4 regions of the Pseudomonas sp. TE24901 genome follow, and region 3 is predicted to be linked to each of the others. Evidence: predicted binding sites of a transcription regulator. Region 3 holds the regulator's gene; each other region holds the start of a gene.
What was found. Region 3 encodes sigma-54, which starts transcription at its own class of promoters, with help from an activator protein. Its sites were predicted from a motif close to ANTGGCATNNANNTTGCTNT; they were not measured.
Positions count from the first base shown of each region.

Region 1 (5,118 bases), on a different contig from region 3:
CCATGCCGGCCGCCAGGGCAAAACCGCCGATCCCACCGGCCATGCCGATCAGGCCGGTCATCACGCCGATCTCACGGCGAAAACGCTGCGGTACCAGTTGGAACACCGCGCCGTTTCCTGCGCCGAGGCCGAGCATGGTGCAGACGAACAGCGCCAAGGCCGCGTAGGAACTGGGCAGGTTGAAGCCCACCGCCGCGATGCAGATCGCCGCCACGCTGTACATGCCGAGCAGGGTGCGGATGCCGCCGAACCGGTCGGCCAGGGCGCCGCCCAACGGGCGCATCAGGCTGCCGCCAAACACGCAGGCCGCGGTGTAGTAGCCGGCGGTAACCGGGCTCAGGCCGTACTGGTCGTTGAAGTAGCCGGGCAGGGCGCTGGCCAGGCCGATGAAACCGCCAAACGTGACGCTGTAGAAGAACATGAACCACCAGCTGTCGCGGTCACCCAGGGCCTTGAAGTAATCGGCCATGGATTTGGCCTTCGGGCGTTCTGGTGCATTGCGCGCCAGCCAGGCGAAGACGATCAGGGTAAGCACCAGCGGGATCAGGGCGAAGCCGAACACATTGCTCCAGCCAAACGCTGCGGCCAGCACCGGTGCGAGCAAGGCCGCAAACACGGTGCCGGAGTTGCCGGCGCCGGCGATGCCCATGGCCTTGCCCTGATGTTCGGCGGGGTACCACTGGGACGCCAGGGGCAGGGCGACGGCAAACGACGCACCGGCCATGCCCAGGAACACGCCCAGCAACAAGGCTTGTTCGTAGCTGTGGATACCCAGCTTCCAGGCGCCCAACAGCGCGGCGATCACGATCACCTGGCCGATCAGCCCGGCGGTTTTGGGCGACAGCTTGTCGGCCAGCATGCCCATCAGAAAGCGCAGCACGGCGCCCGCCAGGATCGGCGTCGCCACCACCAGGCCACGCTGCTGGGTGGTCAGGTGCAGGTCGGCGGCGATCTGCACCGCCAACGGGCCCAGCAGGTACCAGACCATGAAACTCAGGTCGAAATACAGGAACGCGGCAAACAGGGTCGGGGTGTGCCCGGATTTCCAGAAGCTTGATTTCATCACGCACCTCAACGGTTGGGAGTCTTGTAAGAAGGCCGGGTGATGGAACAGCCGGCGAAGGCTGCCCCACCGGCCCCATGCACTGGGGCCAAAACGAAAAAACGCCGCCACCGGGTTTGCGGGGGGCAAACCGGATGTGCGACGTCTTTGTCGTGGAGGGGCAACCGCCGTTGGTTACCTGTGATGAATGCTTAGCAAGAGGTGAGCCAAATCAGCCGAGCAGCTCACTCATGGCGATAATCTGCTCGGCCACCTGGATCAGTTTCTGCTGGCGGCTCATGGCCTGGCGGCGCATCAGGGTGTAGGCCTCTTCTTCATTGCAGCTCTTCATTTTCATCAGCATGCCCTTGGCCAGCTCGATGCGCTTGCGCTCGGCCAGTTGCTGGTCCCGCGCCTGGAGCTGGGCGCGCAGGGCCTGGTCGCTCTCGAAGCGCGCCATGGCCACGTCGAGAATCGGCTGCAGGCGCTGGGCCTGGATGCCTTCGACAATGTAGGCGCTGACGCCGGACTTGATTGCCTGGCGCATCACATTCGGGTCGTGCTCATCGGTAAACATCACGATCGGCCGTGGCTGGTCGCGGCTGACCAGCACCACCTGCTCCATCACATCGCGCCCGGGTGACTCGGTATCGATCAGGATCACGTCCGGTCGCACCGTTTCGACGCGCGCCGGCAGGTCGATGGTCAGGCCCGACTCATCGATGACCTCGAACCCGGCCTCAATCAGCGCGGCCCTAAGCCGACCGACCTTGCGCGGAGTGTCGTTGATCAACAGGATTCGCAACATATCCGTGCTCCTGTCAGCGCAAGGCTTGGCGGCTGGTGTGGTCGGTCATGGCGTGCAGGCGGAAGCTGCGCGCGTAGGCGGCGGGGTCGCTGCCGTCCCAGACCTTGCCGTCGATCAATTGGCTGCTGCGCATGTCCTGGGGGCTGCTTGAAACACCCACGGCGCTGGCGGCCTGACGGTACAGGTCCAACTGCTGGACCTGGCGGGCGATGCCCAGGTAGTCCGGGTCTTCGCGCAGCAGGCCCCAGCGGCGGAACTGGGTCATGAACCACATGCCGTCCGACAGGTAGGGCAGGTTGACCTCGCCATCGGCAAAAAAGCGCAGCGCGTGAGGGTCTTGCCACTGGTTGCCCAGCCCATCGTCATAGGTGCCCAGCAGCCGGGGTTCGATGCAGTCGAGTGGCGCATCCAGGTAGTCGCGGGCGCTGAGCAGTTGTGCGGTAGAGCGACGGTTTTCCTGGCTTTCTTCAATAAAGCGGCTGGCTTCGAGAATGGCCATCACCAGCACCCGCGCCGTGTTGGGGTATTGCTCGACAAACGCCTGGGTGCAACCGAGCACCTTTTCCGGATGATCCGGCCAGATCGCCTGGGTGGTGGCCAGGGTGAAACCTTGATGTTGCTTGACTGCGCTGGCACACCAGGGCTCGCCGACGCAAAACCCGTCGATGCGCCCAGCCTGCAGGTGCGCAACCATCTGCGGCGGCGGGACCACCACACTGTCCACGTCCTGCAAGGGGTGGATGCCTTGGCTCGCCAGCCAGTAATACAGCCACATGGCGTGTGTGCCCGTGGGAAATGTCTGGGCGAAGGTCAGTTTTGTTCGGCTTTGGTGCACGTGGCGATCCAGTGCCTCGGGAGTGGTCACGCCTTGCTGCTGCAGGCCGTGGGACAGGTTGATGCTCTGGCCGTTCCTGTTGAGGCCCATCAGCACCGCCATCTCGGTGGGCGCCACCCCGCCGATGCCCAGGTGCACGGCATAGATGAGTCCATACAGGCTGTGGGCGGCATCCAGCTCACCGCTGACCAGTTTGTCGCGCAGGTTAGCCCAGGAGGACTGGCGCTTGAGGTTCAGCGTCAGCCCGTAGGGTTGGGCGAAACCCTGGGTGGCGGCAACCACCAGTGAGGCGCAATCGGTCAGTGCCATGAAGCCCAGGTCCAGGCTGCTCTTTTCCGGAGCGTCACTGCCGTTGACCCAGGCCAACGGATTATTCACCGGGCTGTTGCCGACTGAATCGTTCATCAACACCTACCTTTTCTCTGAAAAAAAAGCGTCGTTCCCTCGGATGGCGCTATGGGCCATTGAAGGGTAACGACGCCTTTGTCTGTAGGCCTGCTCCGACGCTGGTGCGGGCCCTGATGCAATGTCTGTAGCAAGGCACATGCCACGCGATGCCGTCAGCTTTTCATCAAGATTGAACGCCGCTTGCCTTTCAGTATGGCCGCTTCGCTACGCCAGACCGCTGAGGAAACCTCACCTTGCACGCTGACTCCGCCGCAACGATGACCTGTCACCGACTATGCCGGTGGGCGTTGTGTGTCGTGTTGCTGCTCAGCTGTGCAGCGGCCTGGGGTGACGAGTACCAGGCGCAGGAGGAAAGCCTGGGCACATTTTTCAATGCACTGTTGGGGCCCTTGGGTGTGGCGGTGGTGGTCAGCCGACGGGTTGAGCGCAAGCGTGTCAGTGGAACATACGACTTTGCAGCCCCCGAACAGGTGCTGGAGGCGTTGGCTCGGCAGGAGGGATTGATCTGGCACCGCGACCGGCAAAGGCTTTACCTCTACGAGGCTGCCGAGATCAGAAGTTCGGCCGTCGTGCTCCGGCATATTTCCGTCAGCAAGCTGCGCAGCCTCATGCAAGGGGCAGGGCTGGATGAGCCCCGCTTCCCTCTGCGTGATGGCGGGCAGCGCATGTTTTATGTGTCCGGGCCGCCGAGCTATGTCGACCGCGTGCTGCAAATGGCGCAATTGATGGACCGCCGGGCCGTGAAGACGCCCGTGCAGGCGCAGGCCTTCGGCGTGGTGGAGGTGCTTCACCATTTTGTAGCGGACCGCCAGGCGGGCACCGGTGCAGATCAACCTGTGGTACCGGGGATGGTTTCGATGATCGAGGCCCTGCTGGCGCGTAAACAGAAGAGCCTGCTGGCAGACAAGGGCTTTGCGGTCATTGCCTACCCCGACACCAACAGTTTGCTGGTCAGGGGCACACCTGCGCAGGTGCGGCTGGTCAAGCAATGGGTGGCGGAACTGGACGTGCCCCAACAGACGAATGAAGCACCGCCCTCTGACGTCACTCAATGAATTGAAGGGCGAAACCAGTGGTGAACCTTGGCATGGGTAGCGAATTGTCTTACCGGGTACTTCCGGAAGTCGTCGGGTCTATGGGCTTTGTCCTGCCGTACGTTGCAGAACAGGTTTTTATAGTCGTGGCGTTGATTGGGCAACCGGTGCAGGAAATAGTGATTTCAATGTCGAACGTCGGATACAGAGGTGTGCATGGCCGTCGCAAGTGATGGGTTGGCGACGGCCCTGGTTTTTGATCGCTGGACCTTGCACGGCGATGGCCGGTTGACGGGGGAGGGCGCGGACATTCAATTGCCGCCCAAGGAGGGCCAGGTACTGCGCTTGCTGCTGGCTTCCGGTGGGGCGCTGATGACCAAGGATCGCTTGCTGGAACAGGCATGGCCCCGGGGTGAGGTGGCCGAGGAGTCGCTGACGCGGTGCATCTACGCGTTGCGCAAGCACCTGAAGGCCGACAAGGGGTTTATCAAGACGATCTATGGCCGGGGGTACCGTTTTACTTGCGCGGTGCAGGCCGAAGAACCGAGGGTATGTTCGGTGTGCGGGCAGGCCCGAAATGGCTAGTGCGTGGAGCAGGAGCCTGCTGCTGGCTCTGTGGATGGGCAGCAACACGGCGTTGGCCGACTGCTGGGACGAAGCTGCCAGCCGCTATGACCTTGAGCCTGAGTTGCTGCAGGCCATCGCTGCCGTGGAGTCGGGTTATCGCACGCAAGCGGTCAACTACGACAACCGCAACGGCACGCGAGATATCGGCTTGATGCAGATCAACAGCATTCATTTGCCGCGCCTGCTCAAGCAAGGCATTACCGAAGAGCGGCTATTGAACGAGCCTTGCCTTTCGGTGGAGGTAGGCGCGTCGATCCTTGCCGAATTCGTCCGGCGTTTCGGTTACAACTGGACGGCAGTGGGCTCCTACAATGTGGGGCCGGGCCCGGGCCCGCAGCGTGAAGCCTTGCGCATGCGCTACGCC
Region 1 is NZ_JBSSAF010000007.1:194,114-199,231, reverse strand. It holds gene ACVWVP_RS16110 (nitrate/nitrite transporter) at 1-1,063, opposite strand, end outside; gene ACVWVP_RS16105 (ANTAR domain-containing response regulator) at 1,275-1,850, opposite strand; gene ACVWVP_RS16100 (CmpA/NrtA family ABC transporter substrate-binding protein) at 1,864-3,090, opposite strand; gene ACVWVP_RS16095 (secretin N-terminal domain-containing protein) at 3,390-4,148, shown strand; gene ACVWVP_RS16090 (winged helix-turn-helix domain-containing protein) at 4,344-4,712, shown strand; gene ACVWVP_RS16085 (transglycosylase SLT domain-containing protein) at 4,705-5,118, shown strand, end outside.
Region 1: the regulator sigma-54 is predicted to act here: its motif matches at 3,218-3,237, upstream of ACVWVP_RS16100 (CmpA/NrtA family ABC transporter substrate-binding protein).

Region 2 (5,118 bases), on a different contig from region 3:
CAACAATGGGTTCGCTGAAACGAATGGCTGTGTTGTGCGGTGTTACGGTGTTGTTTGCTGCCACTGCCCAGGCTGAGGATTGGCAAGTCGCCAAGGACGAAGACGGTATCAAGGTGTCCCTGAGCGAAATTGCCGGCTCCAAGTACAAGGCCTATCGCGGTGTGACCGTGATCAAGGCACCCGTGGCAAAAATCGTTGCCCTGCAGGAAGACGCCGTCGGCGCTTGCACCTGGATCCACGAGTGCAAATCGCAGAAACTGCTGAAGACCGAAGGTGACAAGAGCTGGACCTACACCCAGTTCAAGGCACCGTTCCCGGTGACCGACCGCGATTCCATCCTGGAGATCACCACCAGCAAAGCGGCTGATGGCACCGTGACTCGCAAGCTGCTGGAGGTGCCGACCTACCAGCCTGAAGTCAAAGGCTACGTGCGTGTGGCCCAGGTGGACGGCTACTGGAAGCTGGTACCCAAAGGCGACAACCAGACTGAAGTCACTTACCAGGTGCACACCGAGCCAGGCGGCAGCGTGCCGTCGTGGCTGGCCAACAAGTTCGTGGTGGACGCGCCGTTCAACACCTTGAAAGCCCTCAAGGAACGCGCCGAGAAGTAAGCGCTACCGGTCCGGTGCCTCCGGCCTTGGGTGGAACGTTTGGCGAACCCCCAAGGTCCAGATAGATGTGAGCCCACACGCGGGCTTTATCGAGGAGGCACCGATGCAAACGTGGCAAATTACCTTCGTTGATGACCACGGCGTAAAGGCTGTGGAGCAGTTCACCTGCGAACAAAAGCCCAGCCTCGAAGACGCTGCGCACATGATTCGCAACAAGCTGGTGCCCGTTGCGGCCGAGCTTGACCTCAATGACCTGGAAGGCCGCAAGCCCGAGCCGACGGTCAAGATCCTCAAAGACCAGAACAGTATCCAGATCCTCGACATCTCGCCTGCCGCCTGAACATTCCCTGACTGCCATTAAAGCGCCTCTGGTGGAGGTGATAGCTTCGCGCTACTCTGCAATCGAGATCAGCGAATGATTCGCTAAGGTCTGGTCTTGTCAGCTACATGCTTGTTTTCCCTCGGTGTTGTTATTTGCCGTAGCACCCGCGCCAGTAGGGCGCGGGCTTCGGGAAGCACGGAAAGTCTATCCATCAATTTGAGGAGCACTTTTCATGAGCACAGCCTATCAAGAAGACATCAGCACCAACGTTCTGCGCCGCATGAAAGAAGGCGGCTTCGACTTCTCACGTTTCCACCCCATCGAGTTCTACGCCATTTTTCCGGATGAGGAACGGGCGCGCAGGGCGGCGGGTCGGTTTCGCGGGGAATCCCTGAATGCCCAGGTCAGTGCGCGCGACGACGGCGCCTGGTACCTGGAACTGAGCAAAATCATGTTCGCGACCTACGACGGCATAGGAGACTTCGAGCAAGACTTTGAGGCGGTGGTCGAGCCGCTGGGCGGGATCATCGAAGGCTGGGGCGTCAAGCAGGAGGTGCGTGGGTTACCCATGTAGCAGTATGAGAAACACAGCGTATCGGCTGACCTTCGGGTCGGCCGTTTTTGTTTGTGCAGTGCCGTCACCACCACCCCTGTAGGAGCTCGGCTTGCCGGCGATGGCGATTTTTCGAGGCGAAAAAAAAGCCACCCTAAGAAGGGTGGCCTAAAGGGAAGACCGGAGGAGCCGGTGGGTACACGAAACACCACGTTACCGATTGCGCATGGGTTGAAGCTGTAGGACGAGTCCTGTTCAGCAGATGGTGGTGATTATCCGCAGGGTTGGCCGGGCAGTGAAATCAACTCTGGCTATGCTGTTGATAGCCAAAGCCCGCATTGCGATGAAGCGTGCGGCCTGGCGTCGGGCATTCTGCGCACCAGGACGGTGCGACACGGGCCTCGTATGAATTCAACTCACTGATTTTCAAGTGTTTATGCCGCTGGCACGGGCCTTGCGATGGTTCTTGCGTCCGGGTGACAAGGAGTACGGCATGATCCGCACTTATTACGACGAAATGTACGATGGGGCAGGGCAGGTTCGCCCCCATTACCGCGAGTTCGCCCGATGGTTGGCCGAAACCCCGGCTGAACTGCTGGCCCAGCGCCGGCGCGAAGCCGATTTGCTGTTTCACCGCGCCGGAATCACCTTCACGCTCTATGGGGACGAGCAGGGCACCGAGCGCCTGATTCCCTTCGACACCATCCCACGCAGTATTCCGGCCAGTGAATGGCGGGTTGTCGAGCGGGGCTGCATCCAACGGGTCAAGGCGCTGAACATGTTTCTTGCCGACCTGTATCACGAACAACGCATCATCAAGGCCGGGATCATCCCCGCCGAACAGGTGCTGGCCAACGAGCAATACCAGCTGGCCATGCAGGGCCTGGACCTTCACCGCGATCTGTATTCCCACATTTCCGGGGTCGATCTCGTACGTGATGGCGACGGCACCTACTACGTGCTGGAAGACAACCTGCGCACCCCCAGCGGCGTCAGCTACATGCTCGAAGACCGCAAGATGATGATGCGCCTGTTCCCCGAGCTGTTCGCTGCCCAGCGCATCGCGCCCATCGACCACTACCCCAACCTGCTGCTCGACACCCTGAAAAGCTCAAGCCCTTTGGACAACCCCAGCGTGGTGGTGCTGACCCCGGGCCGCTTCAACAGCGCGTTCTTCGAGCATGCCTTCCTTGCCCGGGAGATGGGCGTGGAGCTGGTGGAAGGCGCCGACCTGTTCGTGCGCGATGACCGCGTGTTCATGCGCACCACCGACGGCCCCAAGGCCGTGGACGTGATTTACCGTCGCCTTGACGACGCGTTCCTCGACCCGCTGGCCTTCAACCCGGAGTCGATGCTGGGCGTGCCCGGCCTGCTCGCCGCGTATCGCTCGGGCAACGTGGTGCTGGCCAATGCCATTGGCACCGGGGTGGCGGATGACAAGTCGGTGTACCCCTTCGTCACCGAGATGATCCGGTTTTACCTGGACGAAGAGCCGATCCTGAAGAACGTTCCTACCTTCCAATGCCGCAAGCCTGACGAACTGTCCCATGTGCTGGCCAACCTGCCGAACCTGGTGGTGAAAGAAACCCAGGGCTCCGGTGGCTACGGCATGCTGGTGGGTCCAGCGTCCACGGCGGCGGAGATCGAAGCCTTTCGTGCACGCATCAAGGCCAAGCCCCACGCCTATATCGCCCAGCCCACCTTGTGCTTGTCCACGTGCCCGACCTTTGTCGAGAACGGCATCGCGCCACGCCACATCGACCTGCGCCCGTTCGTATTGTCCGGCAAGGAAACCCGCGTGGTGCCGGGCGGCCTGACCCGCGTGGCCCTGCGCGAAGGCTCGCTGGTGGTCAACTCGTCCCAGGGCGGCGGCACCAAAGACACCTGGGTGGTGGAGGACTGATGCCATGTTGAGTAGAACTGCCTCCGACCTGTACTGGATGTCGCGGTACCTGGAGCGTGCGGAAAACCTCGCGCGCATGCTCGATGTCAGCTATTCGCTGTCGTTGATGCCGCAGGACGGGCATGGCGACGGCCTGCACGAACTGGCCATGCCCTTGCTGATCACCGGCACGCTGGAGGATTACCGCGAACGCCATGGCGAACTGCATGCCGAACACCTGCTGCACTTTTTTGCGCTGGATGCGGCCAACCCCGCCAGCATCTACAGCTGCCTCGGTGCTGCGCGGGCCAGCGCCCATGCGGTGCGTGGGCGAATCACCGCCGACATGTGGGAAAACATCAACGCCACCTGGCTGGATATTCGCGATATCGCCCAGCAGGGCCTCAGCCGCTACGGCATGAGCCGCTTCTGTGAGTGGGTCAAGGAGCGCTCCCACCTGTTTCGCGGTGCCACCTACGGCACCATCATGCGTAACGATGCCTTCCGTTTCATTCGCCTGGGCACCTTTATTGAACGAGCCGACAACACCTTGCGTCTACTGGATGCGCGCTACGAAATGGCTGGCGATCAGGCCGCCGCCGTCACTGACGGCACGGCCCACGCCTACTACCAGTGGAGTGCATTGTTGCGGGCGTTGTCGTCGTTCGAGGCGTACACCGAGATCTACCGTGATGCCCCTGGCGCTCGACAAGTCGCTGAGTTGTTGCTGTTGCGCGCCGATGTGCCGCGTTCGCTGCGTGCCTGCAGTGAGGAGATCGACCAGATCCTCGCCAGCCTGCCCGGCCTCAACGGTCGGCCGGCCCAACGCCTGGCGGCCGAGATGGACGCGCGCCTGCGCTTCACAGCCATCGACGAAATCCTCGAGGAAGGCCTGCACGCCTGGCTGACCGACTTTATTCCTTTGGTGCGCCAGTTGGGCGACGCCATCTACAGTTCCTACCTGGAGGCCGCATGAGACTCTCCATCAGTCACGAAACCACCTACCACTACGAGGACCAGGTGCGTGCAAGCATCCAGTACCTGCGCCTCACGCCCCACGACAGCGAGCGCCAGCACGTGCTCAGTTGGCAACTTGACCTGCCCCGCCCGGTGCGCGCGCAGGTGGACCCGTTCGGCAATATCCTGCATGTGCTGACCCTGGATGAGCCCCACGAAGCCATCATCATCGGCGCCCGGGGCCAGGTCGACATCGACGAGTTGCGCGAGGCTGAACACGAGAGCCAATCAGCCTTCCCGTTCCTGCGCAGCACACGCCTGACCGAACCCGATGACGCGTTGCGCCGGTTTGCCGAGCAGCACTGCCATCAGCGCCGCGACCGCACGGCGCTGATCGACCTGATGCACGGGCTCAACCAGGCGATGGTCTACACGCCGGGCGCCACTGAAGTCGACACCAGCGCCGCCCAGGCCTTTGCTGGCGGGGCAGGGGTGTGCCAGGACCACGCCCATGCATTCCTGGCCTGCGCGCGCAGCCTGGGGATTCCGGCGCGGTATGTGTCGGGGTATCTGTACAGCGAAGACAGCGCGCACCTGGCCAGCCACGCCTGGGCCGAAGCCTGGCTGGATGACGCCTGGTACAGTTTTGACGTGACCAACCAACTGGCCCGCCCGGAGCGGCATTTGAAGCTGGCCGTGGGCCTGGACTACCTCGACGCCTGCCCGGTACGCGGCATGCGCCGTGGCGGCGGGCATGAACAGATGCATGCCAAAGTGTTTGTGGCACCGACGC
Region 2 is NZ_JBSSAF010000007.1:267,711-272,828, reverse strand. It holds gene ACVWVP_RS16445 (START domain-containing protein) at 6-611, shown strand; gene ACVWVP_RS16440 (hypothetical protein) at 715-951, shown strand; gene ACVWVP_RS16435 (ribonuclease E inhibitor RraB) at 1,166-1,507, shown strand; gene ACVWVP_RS16430 (circularly permuted type 2 ATP-grasp protein) at 1,980-3,389, shown strand; gene ACVWVP_RS16425 (alpha-E domain-containing protein) at 3,394-4,344, shown strand; gene ACVWVP_RS16420 (transglutaminase family protein) at 4,341-5,118, shown strand, end outside.
Region 2: the regulator sigma-54 is predicted to act here: its motif matches at 1,928-1,947, upstream of ACVWVP_RS16430 (circularly permuted type 2 ATP-grasp protein).

Region 3 (5,118 bases):
TGGCTTCGTCTTCCTGTTCGCCTTCCGTCTTCAGGTGAATCTTGGTGCCCTTGCCGGCTGCCAGCATCATCATGGCCATGATGCTCTTGCCGTCGACCATCGATTCCGGTGTGCGACCGGCGCGGATCTGGCAAGGAAACTGCCCGGCCACGCCGACGAATTTGGCTGAGGCACGGGCGTGCAGGCCTAGCTTGTTGATGATTTCAATTTCCAGAGCGGGCATCGCGCAGGTGTTCCTTTCAGCTAAGGTCGCGGTGGCGGACCTGGACGTTCTTGAGGGTTTGTTGCAGCACCTGGCCCAGGCGCTCGGTCAGGTAGACGGAGCGGTGGTGACCACCGGTGCAGCCGATGGCAATGGTGACGTACGCGCGATTGCTCGCGGCAAAGCGGGGTAGCCATTTGAGCAGGTAGCTGGAGATATCCTGGAACATCTCTTCAACATCCGGCTGCGCGGCCAGGTATTCGGCTACAGGCAAGTCCAGCCCGGATTGTTCGCGCAGTTCCGGCTTCCAGTAAGGGTTGGGCAGGCAGCGCACATCGAACACCAGGTCGGCGTCCACCGGCATGCCGCGCTTGAAGCCGAACGACTCCACGAGAAACGCCGTGCCAGGTTCCGGTTGGTTGAGCAGGCGCAGCTTGATGGCATCGCGCAACTGATACAGATTGAGGCTGGTGGTGTTGATCTTGAGGTCGGCGAGGTCAATGATCGGGCCCAGCAACTTGGTTTCATCCTCGATGGCTTCTGCCAGGGAGCGATGGGGGCTGCTGAGGGGGTGACGTCGGCGGGTCTCGGAAAAGCGCTTGAGCAGGGTTTCTTCGTCGGCGTCCAGGTACAGCACATCACAATGAATATGCTTGGCCCTGACCTCCTCGAGCAGTTGCGGAAAACGCTCAAGGTGGCTGGGCAGGTTGCGGGCATCAATCGAAACGGCAACCAGGGGCTGGGCCAGCTCGGTGTGGATCAGTGCGCGTTCCGCCAGCTCCGGCAGCAGGCCGGCCGGCAGGTTGTCGATGCAATAAAAGCCGTTGTCCTCAAGGACATTGAGGGCAGTGCTTTTACCCGAGCCGGAGCGGCCGCTGACGATGATCAAACGCATGATTACTGCCCGTTCTGTTCATCCAGGACAACCTGATAAAGCGCCTCATTGCTGCTGGCGCCGCGCAGTTTGTCGCGTACGTCCTTGCGGTCAAGCATGCTGGCGATCTGCCGAAGCAGTTCCAGGTGCGCATCGGTGGCGGCTTGCGGGACCAGCAGGACAAACAGCAGGTCGACCGGGGCGCCGTCGATGGCGTCGAAATCGATGGGAGCTTCAAGGTGCAGCAGGGCACTGACAGGTGTTTCGCAACCCTTGAGACGGCAGTGGGGGATGGCGATGCCGTTGCCAAAACCGGTGGAGCCGAGTTTTTCACGGGCAATCAGCGCGTCGAAGACATCTTGCATCTCCAGATCCGGCACTTCGCGCGCGATCAGGTTGGCAATTTGTTCGAGGGCTTTTTTCTTGCTGCCGCCCGGCACGTTCACGAGTGAACGGCCGGGGGTCAGGATGGTTTCAAGTCGGATCATGGGGGGAGAGTTAACGACCTGTACCTTGCATCAGGTGCAGATTCTTTTCCTTATGCTTTATGAGTTGGCGGTCCAGCTTGTCGTAGAGCGAGTCGATCGCCGCGTACATGTCTTCATGCTCCGCATTGGCGACGAGCTTTGCATTCGGTACGTGCAGGGTGGCCTCGATTTTCTGCTTGAGCTTATCGACCTCCATGATGACCTGCACGTTGGTGATCTTGTCAAAATGCCCTGCCAGCTTGTTCAGCTTGCTTTCGGTGTATTCACGCAGGGGTTTGGTGACTTCCAGCTGGTGTCCACTGATGTTGACTTGCATACAGCTTCTCCTTCGTTGCCAGTGCATAAAGCGGCAGGCCGGGGTGCCTGCCACTGGAACGCTGTGGCCCGCCCGTCACATCAAACGCTTACGCTCGCTGGAAGGCGCGATCCCGAGGGACTCGCGGTACTTGGCGACGGTTCGACGGGCGACCTGAATGCCTTGTGCCTCCAGTAAACCAGCGATCTTACTGTCACTCAATGGCTTTTTCTGATTTTCAGCGGCAACCAGTTTTTTGATGATCGCGCGGATCGCCGTGGACGAGCATTCGCCGCCTTCGGAGGTGCTGACGTGGCTGGAGAAAAAGTATTTCAGTTCATAAATACCCCGTGGGGTATGCATGAATTTCTGCGTGGTCACCCGGGAGATCGTCGATTCATGCATACCCACTGCTTCGGCGATGTCATGCAGCACCAGCGGCTTCATCGCCTCGTCGCCGTATTCCAGGAAGCCGCGCTGGTGCTCGACGATCTGGGTGGCGACTTTCATCAGGGTTTCGTTGCGGCTTTGCAGGCTCTTGATGAACCAGCGCGCTTCCTGCAACTGGTTGCGCATGAAGGTGTTGTCGGCGCTGGTGTCGGCACGACGTACAAAACCGGCGTACTGCGGGTTGACGCGCAAGCGTGGTACCGACTCCTGGTTAAGCTCCACCAGCCAGCGCTCGTTGTCCTTGCGTACGATCACGTCAGGGACGACGTATTCAGCTTCGCTGGACTCGATCTGCGAACCGGGGCGTGGGTTGAGGCTCTGGACCAGCTCGATGACCTGGCGCAGGTCGTCTTCCTTGAGCTTCATGCGGCGCATGAGCTGGCTGTAGTCGCGGCTGCCCAGCAGGTCGATGTAGTCATTGACCAGGCGCTGGGCCTCGGCAAGCCAAGGCGTCTTGGCCGGAAGTTGGCGCAATTGCAGCAGCAGGCACTCGCTGAGGGTGCGGGCGCCAATGCCGGCCGGTTCGAATTGCTGGATTCGGTGCAGGACGGCTTCGATCTCGTCCAGCTCAATGTCCAGTTCCGGGTCGAATGCCTCAAGGATTTCCTCAAGGGTTTCGTCCAGGTAGCCCTGGTTATTGATGCAGTCGATCAGGGTGACGGCGATCAGGCGATCGGTGTCGGACATCGGTGCCAGGTTCAGTTGCCACAGCAGATGGCTCTGCAGGCTCTCGCCGGCTGACGTGCGGGTGGTGAAGTCCCACTCGTCATCGTCATTGCTTGGCAGGCTGCTGGCACTGGTCTGGTAGACGTCTTCCCAGGCCGTGTCCACGGGAAGCTCGTTGGGAATGCGTTCGTTCCATTCGCCGTCCTCCAGGTTGTCCACCGTCGGGGCGGTTTCCTGATAGGAGGGTTCCTGCACGTCGGAATTGGGTTTTTGCTCGATGTTGTCAGCCAGCGGGTCTGCATTGTCGAAGTCGTCGCCTTCTTCCTGGCGTTCGAGCATCGGATTGGACTCCAGGGCCTCCTGGATTTCCTGTTGCAGGTCCAGGGTCGACAATTGGAGCAGGCGGATGGCCTGTTGCAGCTGCGGTGTCATCGTCAGCTGCTGGCCCATTCTCAGGACTAGCGATGGTTTCATGGCAGGGGCTTAACACCTTATTCGCCGGCGCAATGCGCCATCCACGACAGGGCGCGTGAGCGCCAAACATAAGCAAATTATATGCCTGATATCGGGGGCTTTGCCTAGAGCGCGGTAACAATAAAAAAACTGAGGTTTTTATTGACTCCCGCGCGCGCTGGCGTTCGGCCTGACACCGCGACGCTTACAGGCGGAACTCGTGGCCCAGGTACACTTCCTTGACCAGTTCGTTGGCCAGGATGGTGGCGGAGTCGCCTTCGGCGATCAATTGGCCATCGTTGACGATATAAGCGGTTTCACAGATATCGAGGGTCTCGCGAACGTTGTGGTCAGTGATCAGTACGCCGATCCCCTTGGCCTTGAGGTGGTGGATGATCTGTTTGATATCGCCCACCGAAATCGGGTCGACGCCGGCGAACGGTTCGTCCAGCAGGATGAACTTCGGCGCGGTGGCCAATGCGCGGGCGATTTCCACACGGCGACGCTCGCCACCGGACAGGCTCATGCCCAGGTTGTCGCGGATGTGGTTGATATGGAATTCCTGCAGCAGGCTTTCCAGCTCCTTACGGCGGCCGTCACGGTCGAGTTCCTTACGGGTCTCCAGGATCGCCATGATGTTGTCCGAAACCGACAGTTTGCGGAAGATCGACGCTTCCTGGGGAAGATAGCCGATACCGGCGCGAGCACGACCGTGCATCGGCTGGTGGCTGACATCCAGGTCGTCGATCAGTACGCGACCCTGATCTGCCTGGACCAGGCCGACGATCATGTAGAAACAGGTGGTCTTGCCGGCACCGTTGGGGCCGAGCAGGCCGACGATCTGGCCGCTGTCGATCGACAGGCTGACGTCGCGCACGACCTGACGGCTTTTGTAGGCCTTGGCCAGATGCTGGGCTTTCAGGGTTGCCATTACTCGGCCTTCTTCTTCGGCTGGATAACCATGTCGATACGCGGACGAGGTGCGGTGACCTTGTTGCCATTGGCGCGACCGGCGTTGGCGACCTGTTTCACGGTGTCATAGGTGATTTTTTCACCTTCCGTGGTGTTGCCGTCGGTGCTGACGACCTTGGCCTGGTCAATCAGGACAATGCGGTTCTGCTGGGCGTGATACTGAATGGTCTTGCCATAGCCCTTCATCGGGGCGGTGTCGGCAGGTGCCTGCTTCTGTTCGAAATAGGCCAGGTTGCCCACCGAGGTCACGACGTCGATGTCGCCGCTCTTGGTGCGGGTCAGTGTCACCGTGTTGCCAGTGATCTTCATCGAGCCCTGGGTAATGATCACGCCACCGGTGTAGGTCGCGACGCCTTGCTTGTCATCCAGCTGCGCATCGTCAGCCTGGATGTGGATCGGTTGCTGGCTATCGTTCGGCAGAGCCCAGGCGCTCACGCTTCCCAGTGCTGCGCCCAGACCGAGCAAAATAGGGAGAGTTTTAACGAGCCTCATACTGTCCTCTTACGTTCGATAGCAGGTGTATCCTGCTTTCTTTCAAATACGCTTTCATTCCCTTGCCAGTCGATACACCGCCAGCGCCGTCGATTCTAACGTCTTGCTCGGTCTGCGCATATTGCTTCTGCGGGAATACGGTCATGCGACTGGTGGTGATCACGGTGTCGCGGTTCTTGTCGTCAGTGCGCGCAACGCGTACCGAGTCGATCAGTTCTACTTGGGT
Region 3 is NZ_JBSSAF010000002.1:222,232-227,349, forward strand. It holds gene ACVWVP_RS04705 (HPr family phosphocarrier protein) at 1-223, opposite strand, end outside; gene rapZ (RNase adapter RapZ) at 240-1,097, opposite strand; gene ptsN (PTS IIA-like nitrogen regulatory protein PtsN) at 1,100-1,564, opposite strand; gene hpf (ribosome hibernation-promoting factor, HPF/YfiA family) at 1,575-1,880, opposite strand; gene ACVWVP_RS04725 (RNA polymerase factor sigma-54) at 1,956-3,449, opposite strand; gene lptB (LPS export ABC transporter ATP-binding protein) at 3,634-4,359, opposite strand; gene lptA (lipopolysaccharide transport periplasmic protein LptA) at 4,359-4,892, opposite strand; gene lptC (LPS export ABC transporter periplasmic protein LptC) at 4,879-5,118, opposite strand, start outside.

Region 4 (5,118 bases), on a different contig from region 3:
GTCTTCGAGGATTTCGTCGATCCCGGTGTAGCGCAGCCGTGCTTCGAACTCGGCGGCCAGGCGTTGGGCGGTGCGCCCGTAGCTGCCGGGCAAGTCGGCGAGGATGTGGCTCAACTCCTCGATGCAGGCGTGCAATGAGCGTGGCACGTCACTGCGCAGCAACAGCAACTCAGACACCGACCGTGCATTCAACGCATTCGGGTACAGCTCGGTGTAGGCCTCGAATGACGATAACGCCCGCAGCAGCGCGCTCCACTGGTAATACCCGCGTGCCGACAGGTCGCTGACCTCTTCCGATTCTTCGCCAAACATCTCGTAGCGCGCATCGAGCAGGCGCAGGGTGTTGTCCGCTCGCTCGACAAAGGTGCCCAGGCGAATGAAGCGATAGGCGTCATTGCGCATGATGGTGCCGGAGGTGGCGCCGCGAAACAGGTGCGAGCGCTGCTTGACCCAGTCACAGAAGTGGCTGATGCCATGCCGCGCCAGGCCGCCGGCGGCGATGCTGCGCATTTCCAGCCAGGTGGCGTTGAGGTTTTCCCACATGTCGGCGGTGATGCGCCCGCGTACCGCGTGGGCGTTGCCCCGGGCGGCGCGCAGGCAGTTGTAGATGCTGGCGGGGTTTTCTTCGTCGAGGGCGAAGAAGTGCAGCATGCGTTCGGCGTCCAGCTGCTTGTGGCGTTCCAGGTAACTGTCCAGGGTGCCGCTGCTGAGCAACGACATCGCCAGTTCATCCAGGCCATCGCTGCGCCCTGCCTGGGGCATCAGCGACAGCGAATAACTGACTTCGAGCATGCGTGCCAGGTTCTCGGCACGCTCCAGGTAACGGGACATCCAGTACAGATCTGCGGCGGTTCTACTCAACATGATTCAGCCCTCCACCACCCAGGTGTCCTTGGTTCCGCCGCCCTGCGACGAGTTGACGATCAACGAGCCTTCCTTCAGCGCCACGCGGGTCAGGCCGCCCGGCACCAGGCGGGTTTCCTTGCCCGACAGCACGAAGGGCCGCAGGTCGATATGCCGGGGGGCGATGCCGTTTTCGACAAAGGTGGGGCAGGTGGACAGGCTCAGGGTGGGCTGGGCGATATACGCGTGGGGGCGCGCCTTGATGCGCTGGCGGAAGTCCTCGATCTCGGCCGCCGTGGACGCCGGGCCCACCAGCATGCCGTAGCCACCGGAGCCCTGGGTTTCCTTGACCACCAGTTCCGGCAGGTGGGCCAGCACATGGGACAGTTCATCGGGTTTGCGGCACTGGAACGTCGGTACGTTTTGCAGCACCGGCTCTTCGTCCAGGTAGAAGCGGATCATTTCCGGCACATACGGATAGATCGATTTGTCGTCGGCCACGCCGGTGCCGATGGCATTGGCCAGCACCACATTGCCCGCGCAGTAGGCGGCGACCAGGCCGGGCACGCCGAGCATCGACTCCGGGTTGAACGCCAGCGGGTCGAGGAAGGCGTCGTCGATGCGCCGGTAGATCACGTCCACGGCCTTGGGGCCGTCGGTGGTGCGCATGAATACCTTGAGGTCTTGCACGAACAGGTCGGCGCCTTCCACCAGTTCCACGCCCATTTCCCGGGCGAGGAAGGCATGTTCGAAGAATGCGCTGTTGAAGCGCCCAGGCGTCAGCACCACCACGTTGGGGTTGTCCAGGCGGCTAGCGCTTTTCAGGGTCTTGAGCAGCAGGTTGGGGTAGTGGTCCACCGGCGCGATGCGTTGCTTGGCGAACACTTCGGGGAACAGGCGCATCATCATCTTGCGGTCTTCGAGCATGTAGCTCACGCCGCTGGGGGTGCGCAGGTTGTCTTCGAGCACGTAGTAGGTACCGTCGCCGTCGCGCACCAGGTCAACGCCCGAGATATGCGAGTAGATGTCGCGGTGCAGGTCCAGGCCCACCATGGCTTTCTGGTAACCCTCGTTGCCCAGCACCTGGTCAGCGGGAATGATCCCGGCCTTGATGATGCGCTGATCGTGGTAGATGTCGGCGAGGAACATGTTCAGTGCGTTGACGCGCTGGATGCAGCCACGTTCGATCACGGCCCATTCACTGGCGGGGATGCTGCGGGGGATGATGTCGAAGGGGATCAGGCGCTCGGTGTCTTGCTCGTCGCCATACAAGGTGAAGGTGATCCCGGCCCGATGGAACAGCAAATCGGCTTCGCGGCGCCTCTGGGCCAGCAGTTCCGGCGGCGTGTTGGCCAGCCAGCGGGAGAAATCCTGATAATGCGCGCGGCATACGCCTTGCGCGTCATTCATTTCGTCGAAGAAAGATCGAGCCATTCCAGTACCTTGTCAGTGCCCAGTGTTGCCGGGTGGCACTGCCGCTTTAAAAACCGCATTTTTTATGAGCCCGTGGCTGAGGGTGCCACTGGGCCTGGTCCTTACTTTCTTATGGGGTGGGCTCTGGGTCGGGGGGTAACGAATGCTCCTGTTTCCGGGCAGATGAATGGATAAAGCAATGCTTGTGCCGAAACCCTCAAAACACCCGACCTCTTTATAGTGAGCGGGCTTGTCCCGCGCTGGCGTGCGCAGCGCTCCCGTTTTATGGGGGGCGCTGCGCAGCCCGGCGCGAGCAAGCTCGCTCACTACAGTGCACTCCGTGCTCTCGATTGGTGCACGAACAAACTTGAACTTCGCCCGGGCCCGTTTCTTCTAAGGGAATTCGAACCTGTGTGGAGCATGGCCGTGCCCAGAATCATTTCGCCCCATACGCCGGAGGCGGCGCTGACCGATCACAGCGAACACAACGCCAAGATCTTCGGCTCGCCCAAGGATCGCCTGGATTTCTACCGCCGCGAGATCCAGTACGAAACCACCATCCTGGCCAACCGCACCGACGCCTACCTCACGGCGCAATCGTTCCTGGTCATCGCGTTCGTGTCCGGCATGGGCAACCTCAACCCGGAGTGGGGCAAGTTGTTCACCCTGGTGGTGCCGGTGTTCCTGGTGATGCTCGGCATTCTCAGCTCATTGAACGCCTGGCCGGGGATCCGCGCGGCGTACGAAATCATCGACCACTGGCATTACAAGCAAAGTGAGCTGCTGCGCAGCGAGCCAGTGATGGGCCTGGCCTACGATGATTCGCCGCTGTTCTGTGAGACCGAGTCGTCGCATAAGGGCTACCGCAAGTCGCTGCTGTTTTCCATGCGTGCGCCATGGCTGTTCATGGTGTTCTGGCTATTGCTGGGGGCCTACGCGTTCTACATCCAGGTAGACAACCCCGGTTCCTAGACAAATGGAACTTCGTCGCTGGGAACGTGACCTTAACTTTACGCAGGCAATAACGATGCAGAGGTAAACCATGAGCACACACAAACAACCCGCGACGGGCGCAGACGCCCCCAAAGACCCGGCGCTGAACGCAGACCCCAAGGCCAAAGACCCCAAGGCGCGGGAAAACGACTACAGTCCAGACTTCAAGCCCGAGCGCGAGCCCAAGCCTGAAACCGATGCCGATATCGATACCCAAGGGGGTTAGGGAGAAGGTCATGTCAAAAGAACGGGAAGACGCGCCGGAAGAAGAACTCAACGACCCCGGCAATGAAGACCCGGGGTCGTTGATGGATGACGCAGAGGTGCCGCTTAAGGACGGCAGCCTGGATCAGGAATCGATCCAGGAGTGTTCGGCGCCAATCCTGACGTTGAGTTTGTACTGAAGCGGGAAGTAGTGTTTCTTCAGTTTGTCCAGCTGCATGCCCAGGGTGTCAGGCGGGACAATACCGCTTCGGATATAGGATTGACGTATATCGTACTCGACATTGACTTTGGGTCCATGGGGCACCAGGCCGCCGTTGACTGCGTGGTATTCCCTGGTTTTGCCATCGAAACCAAGGTCATACATATCAGGTCGTTTCAGTTTCAGGTTGTCGTTGAACAGGGTCGGTCCAACCGTTTCAAAGACCTTGCGTTCATAGGCCTGGAATTCAGGGGTATATAGGACTTGGCCATTTGGGGCTCTGGTTATTGTCGGCCGGTTCGCCTGGAAGTACGGCTTGTTGGCAACGAAGCGCTGTTTCATCTCGGTGATCAGGTCGGTAATGACTGGATTGCCTGCGTGCGTGCCGAAATTACTGGTGTTATAGAACAGTTTGTAGCCTGTCAGGTTCTGGCCCACCGGCTGGTTGAGCAGTACATCATTGGCGCCCGCATTCACTGCATCCGCCCCGACCTTTGTCTGGATGACATCATCCGTATCGAGATAGAACCCCCCGTATTTATTGGCGATGGGATACCGCGCAACGTCGGAGGCAGCGGCCAGGTTCTTGCCTTGCCCTGCTCGGAAATAGTCGTACATGCCGCCGGTTTTCAACTGCTTGAATACGCCATCCTCGTGAAGGTTTTTCACCTGGATACCTGGAACCCTGCTTTCCAGTTTCTGTTTTATCTGCTGGAAAATGGCTGGGCTGTCCGCGTCCACGTGCAGGATGGAGGTATAGCCAGGGGCTTTGTTTGCGTTGTTGACCAGGTTATCCATCAGCTTGGGAGGGATTTCCTGGCCGGCCCAGAAGTAGTGAAGGTTCTTGGGGACTGGTTTCACCGCCTTTAGCAGGCTTATGGCTGCCGAAGGCGTGACGTCAACAAACTTATAGTGATGTGTCTGGGCTTTCCTGGCCTTTATGAACTCGCTGAAGGGGCCTCGCTGCCATTTGCCCTTGGCGCTGCGCCAGAAGTACGCAGGGTTGAGCGCATCCGCCCCCGGCGCGAGGCTGGCTTCTTTCCAGGCGCCTGCCGCACTGTCGAAGACAACGTTCTGGTCGACGCCCTTGTAGTTGAGCGTGTACGGCGTGATTGAGTTTTCCACGACCTTAATGTCATCCATTGGCACCACGTAGGTGCTGTCCCCCAACCTCCATGGCGACGTCAACTCGCTGGCGCCTCCCAGTAACCGTGCAGACCTGGCCGAGGGTTCCCAGCCCGAGGTACCCAGATCCCTGATGGGGATATCGGCCCCCGTGCCCTTGGGGTGCCGGATGATGCGCTGGCCGTCCTTGAGCCGGGACTCATACAGCACCCCATCGACCTTCACGTATTCCTTCCCGCTGCGGCCCTTATAGACGTTGCCTTGCAAACCGGTGGCCGATAGTTCGCCCGTGGCAATGTACTGGGCTTCATAACCGCGCA
Region 4 is NZ_JBSSAF010000005.1:321,698-326,815, reverse strand. It holds gene ACVWVP_RS12565 (alpha-E domain-containing protein) at 1-864, opposite strand, end outside; gene ACVWVP_RS12560 (circularly permuted type 2 ATP-grasp protein) at 868-2,277, opposite strand; gene ACVWVP_RS12555 (hypothetical protein) at 2,683-3,228, shown strand; gene ACVWVP_RS12550 (hypothetical protein) at 3,299-3,475, shown strand; gene ACVWVP_RS12545 (hypothetical protein) at 3,486-3,653, shown strand; gene ACVWVP_RS12540 (glycosyltransferase) at 3,599-5,118, opposite strand, start outside.
Region 4: the regulator sigma-54 is predicted to act here: its motif matches at 2,450-2,469, upstream of ACVWVP_RS12560 (circularly permuted type 2 ATP-grasp protein).